Regions from separate parts of the Mycobacterium conspicuum genome, predicted to be linked through region 1. Evidence: predicted binding sites of a transcription regulator. Region 1 holds the regulator's gene; the other holds the start of a gene.
What was found. Region 1 encodes LexA, which represses DNA repair genes until DNA is damaged. Its sites were predicted from a motif close to CGAACANNTGTTCG; they were not measured.
Positions count from the first base shown of each region.

Region 1 (2,399 bases):
GTCCGGATGCCGGCAGAACGGACAGTGCATAGCCGCTCCTTCGCCGTACCAACATCCCGGCCTCAGGGACTGCCCCGAGACCACCCCGAGCGTACCTGTGCGTCGGCCGATGGGGCCAAACCCCGCCGGGGTGGGTGCCAGCGTTGGCGCAGAGCGATTTTGGCAGTACACCGCCCCGGCCGTCAGCCGACCGGCGCGATGAGCGTCTGCCCGGCGGCCACCGTCGGCGAGTTCAAGCCGTTGAGTTCGCGGATCCGCTCGGCGACCCGCCGCGCCGGCGCCTGGGGCGCCACCCGGGCCGCCACGTCCTGCAGCGATTCACCGCTTTCCACCCGCACCACGCCGAGCCGGTCGGGCACCTGGGCCGCAGCGCCGGAGTCGCCGTTGGCCAGCTGCCCGAAATGAGCGACCAGGCCAAGCCAAAGGGTGACGATGCCGGCCAGCAGCGCCAACCCCACCGTCGTCGCGAGCGGGACCGGACGGCGGCGATGGGGAGCCACCGACATCGCGACTCCGCCACCGCGGTAGACCATGGGCGCTCCGGCCGGCCGCGATGGTGCCGGCCTTCGCGACCCGGCCACCGGACGCGGCACCGGGCGCTGAACCCGACGCTGCACGGCGCCAGTACCCGACGGGTGCGACGGGATCGTGTGGATGAGTGTCATCTGCCTACCTCCGGACCGGGATTTCTCGCTCGTGTGTTCGACTGTAGTCGCTCGCATGTTCGAATACCGAACATTTGAGCGAAGCGTGTCGCCCGAACGAAACGCTAGACCAGACCACCGACAAGGTCTGTGCGCCGCAACCCAGATCGTGGCCTGTCATGGAGCACAAATACCCGATCCCGGCAAGAGTTACACACTTGTGATTCTCGGCCCGATCCGGGAGCTCCGACACGCGGTCTCGAACACATGTTTGATTCTTGGGCGTGGTGCGGCTACATTCATGCCATGGGCGACAGCAACGACATCTCAGCAGCCAGCGGGCTCACCGAGCGGCAGCGCACCATCCTGAACGTCATCCGCGCTTCGGTGACCAGCCGCGGTTACCCGCCGAGCATCCGCGAAATCGGCGATGCCGTCGGCCTGACCTCGACCTCCTCGGTGGCACACCAGTTGCGCACCCTGGAGCGCAAGGGCTACCTGCGGCGCGACCCCAACCGGCCGCGGGCCGTCGACGTGCGGGGCGCCGACGAGGCGGTGACACCGCCCAGCACCGACGTCGCCGGCTCGGATGCCCTGCCGGAACCCACGTTCGTGCCCGTGCTCGGGCGCATCGCGGCCGGCGGTCCGATCCTGGCCGAGGAAGCCGTCGAAGATGTGTTCCCGTTGCCGCGTGAGCTGGTCGGTGAGGGGACCCTGTTCCTGCTGAAGGTGGTCGGCGACTCGATGGTCGAGGCCGCGATCTGCGACGGCGACTGGGTGGTGGTGCGACAGCAGAACGTCGCCGACAACGGCGACATCGTCGCGGCCATGCTCGACGGTGAGGCCACGGTCAAGACGTTCAAGCGCGCCGGCGGTCAGGTGTGGCTCATGCCGCACAACCCGGCGTTCGATCCGATCCCCGGCAACGACGCGACCGTGCTCGGCAAGGTCGTCACGGTAATCCGCAAGGTATAGACGTCAGTCGGCCTTGACGAAGCCGCTGGATAGCGCGGCATCCTCACTGGCGAACCAGATTTCGGCGACCGTGTCGTCGTAGAGCGCGCTGTCGGGCAGGTAGTACAGGCCCGAGCCGGCGCTCGCCTTCACGGGGTAACCCTCGGGCACCTGGTAGGGGTCGGCCAGCGGCATGTGGATCGTCGGGCGCCGCGCGGGCGCCGACGGCTGCGCGGCGGCCCCAGCGGGCTGGGCGGGCTCGTCCTCCTCGGCGCCGTTCACCGCGGCGTGGTGCCGCCCGGTTCGTGCGGTCGGGGGAGGCTCCGAATAGTCGGGCTCGGCGAACACGTCGTCGGAATAGACGTCGTCGCCCGCCACCGTCTCCGGGGGGCCTTCGGAGAAGACGTCGTCCGGGTGGACGATGTCGGGAAGCGGCCCCTCGGAGAAGACCTCATCCGGATACGCGACATCCGGCGGAGGCCCCTCGGAAAACACGTCATCTTCGGCGGCGGGCTCCGGCGGGCCTTCGGAGAAGAGGTCCTCCGGATAGGCGTCGTCCGCAAGCTCGGCTTCGGCAGCGCCGCGGAACACGGCACGCGACAGCGCCGGATCCGACACGACGGGCGTGGGCGTCGTGTCCACCGCGTCGGGATCGTCGGCGTCGAGCTCGTCGGCGCGTGCTCCGGGGAACGCCGCGTCGGCGACGGGCCAACGCGCGTCGGCGTCGTAGCCACCGGTGTGATCATCCTGGTAGTCCCCCGCCGGCGCGCCCGCACGGGCGGCACGACGCGCGTCGCGCCG
Region 1 is NZ_AP022613.1:1,757,244-1,759,642, reverse strand. Features, by position in the region: gene nrdR (transcriptional regulator NrdR) at 1-30, opposite strand, end outside; gene G6N66_RS08495 (LysM peptidoglycan-binding domain-containing protein) at 183-665, opposite strand; gene lexA (transcriptional repressor LexA) at 951-1,619, shown strand; gene G6N66_RS08485 (LGFP repeat-containing protein) at 1,623-2,399, opposite strand, start outside.

Region 2 (2,399 bases), 840 kb from region 1:
CCCGCCCGACGTTGGACCCGTCCACGCCGGCGGCGGCCTGAATCAGCCCGATCCGGTTCTCGGTGATCAGGGTCCGGCCCTTGCGTGCCAGCACGCGCACGGCCTCGTCATCGACCAGCTTGCGGCGCAGCTCGTCGCGCGCCTCGGGGTCTTCGGGCGCTGCAACCAGCCGGCCCTCGCATTTGGACACCACCTTGCTGGTGACGACGACGACGTCGCCGTCGCGCAACCAGGGCGCGGCGGCGGCGACGGCAGCACTCAGATCGTCGCCGGGCCGGAATTCGGGAAGCCCCGCCACGGGCAGGATTTCGATCGCCGAGCCGGTGCCGTGCTCGACCACCGGGTTGGTCATGAAGCCACGCCCGCGATGTCCAGTCCCGCGGCCACCATCTTGGCGGTCGCCTGCGGGTCGCTCATCAACAGGGGTATCGCCTTGACCGCTACCCCTTCGATGTCCGCGTCGTCGCCCTCGTCGACCAGCCAGCAGTCGAGGATCCCGGTGCCGCGTCGCGACCCGAAGTGGCGGCCCACCGCCTCGGCGGTGGAGTCCACCCCGATCACCGAGAGGCACTTATCGGCCATGCCACGCAACGGCTTTCCGGCGATGATCGGCGAGTAGCCGACCACCGGGCCGGACGCCGCCCGCAACGCCGCGCGAATGCCGGGCACGGCCAGCACCGCGCCGACGCTCACCACCGGATTCGACGGCGCCAGCATGATGACATCCGCATCGGCGATCGCTTGCACGACTTCGGTTGTGGCGCTTGCCTGTTCGGCGCCCACATACGCGAAGCTATGGGTCACCGGCTTGGCGCGGTAGCGTACCCACCACTCCTGAAAGTGGATCGCCCGGCGGCTGTCGTCTGCCGGATCGGTGATCACCGCGTGCGTCTCGCAGCGGTCGTCGCTGGCGGGCAGCAGCCGTGCGCCGGGCTGCCAGCGGTCACACAGCGCGGTGGTGATCTGCGACAGTGGGTAGCCGGCGTTCAGCATCTGGGTGCGCACCAGATGCGTCGCCAGATCGCGGTCGCCGAGTTCGAACCAGTCGGGCTGCACCCCGTAGCGCGCGAGTTCGGCCATGGCGTGCCAGGTTTCGTCGCGGTGGCCCCAGCCGCGCTGCGGGTCGACGCCGCCGCCCAACGTGTACATGCAGGTGTCCAGGTCCGGGCAGACCCGCAGCCCGTGGATCCAGGCGTCGTCGCCGATGTTGACGATCGCGGTCAGCTCATGACCGGTGGTCGCTTGCGCCGCAAACTGACCCAGTCCCAGTAGCTGTTGCACCCCCAACAGGAAGCGGGCGCCGCCGACTCCGCCGACCAGCACGGTGACCTTCACATCGCACGACAGTACCCGCGGCGGGTTTGTGAGCAGTCGCACTCCGACACGCCGAGGGGCCGAAACAACAGAAACGCCGAAATTTGATCACGAGATGGTATGGAAATTCGCCGTTGTGCTTGACCAGCCAGGTCAACCCGTGTCTAATCACATCAGTGTCATTTCCCGGTTGGCCGGCCGGTTCCGGTGTCGCAGACCGAGATTCGATCACTTGTTCGAATTGTCTGTACATCAGAACAGCGGGAACCACATTCACTTCTAATCATAAGTGAGGAGGCGGGACAGCATGTCCTACGAGCACCTTCGCGGCGTAATGGGCGGCACACCGCACACCACTTTCGGTGCGGCCCCGATGGCCGAACCCTTAAGTGCCCGACCGTATTTGAGTCTGGTCACCGAGGCGCCGGTCGCCTTCGAGCCCGCTCCGGCCTTTGAAGACGAGGAGCTGCCGGCCGCCGATCAATGGCAGGACCGCGCGCTGTGCGCGCAGACCGACCCGGAGGCCTTCTTCCCCGAGAAGGGTGGTTCCACCCGGGAGGCCAAGAAGATCTGCCTCGGCTGCGAGGTGCGCAGCGAGTGCCTCGAGTACGCCCTGGCCCATGACGAACGCTTCGGCATCTGGGGCGGTCTCTCCGAGCGCGAGCGCCGCCGCCTCAAGCGCGGCATCATCTGAGCGCGGCCGGGTCAGTCGTCGTCGATCGTCGGGTCGATGACCGAGGGCTCGACGTCCAGATAGATCGCCACCTGAGCCACCAGGATCTCGTGCAGTAACTCGCCAAGTTCGATGGTGTCTTTCGCCCGCCGCTCGATTGGCTTGCGGAACAACACAACTCGCGCCCGCGTGGCGTTGCCGCGCACGTCGACGCCCGCGGGGATCAACCGGGCGAGCGCGATCGGGCCGTCCGCGACGACCTCGGGGGGCCACTGCACCGAATCGGGATCCTTCGCCGCGATGCGCGGGATCTCGTCGACCGCGACGTCCAGGTCGGCCACCCGGTCGTGCCAGCGCCGTTCGATGGGTTCGTAGGCCTCCAGCACCGCCATGTCGAATCGCTCGGCCCGGG
Region 2 is NZ_AP022613.1:913,925-916,323, forward strand. Features, by position in the region: gene G6N66_RS04355 (coenzyme F420-0:L-glutamate ligase) at 1-352, opposite strand, end outside; gene cofD (2-phospho-L-lactate transferase) at 349-1,335, opposite strand; gene G6N66_RS30240 (WhiB family transcriptional regulator) at 1,649-2,008, shown strand; gene G6N66_RS04370 (metallopeptidase family protein) at 2,020-2,399, opposite strand, start outside.
Region 2: cofD (2-phospho-L-lactate transferase) is a predicted target of LexA. The motif match lies at 1,540-1,553, and genes of this name have one in related genera.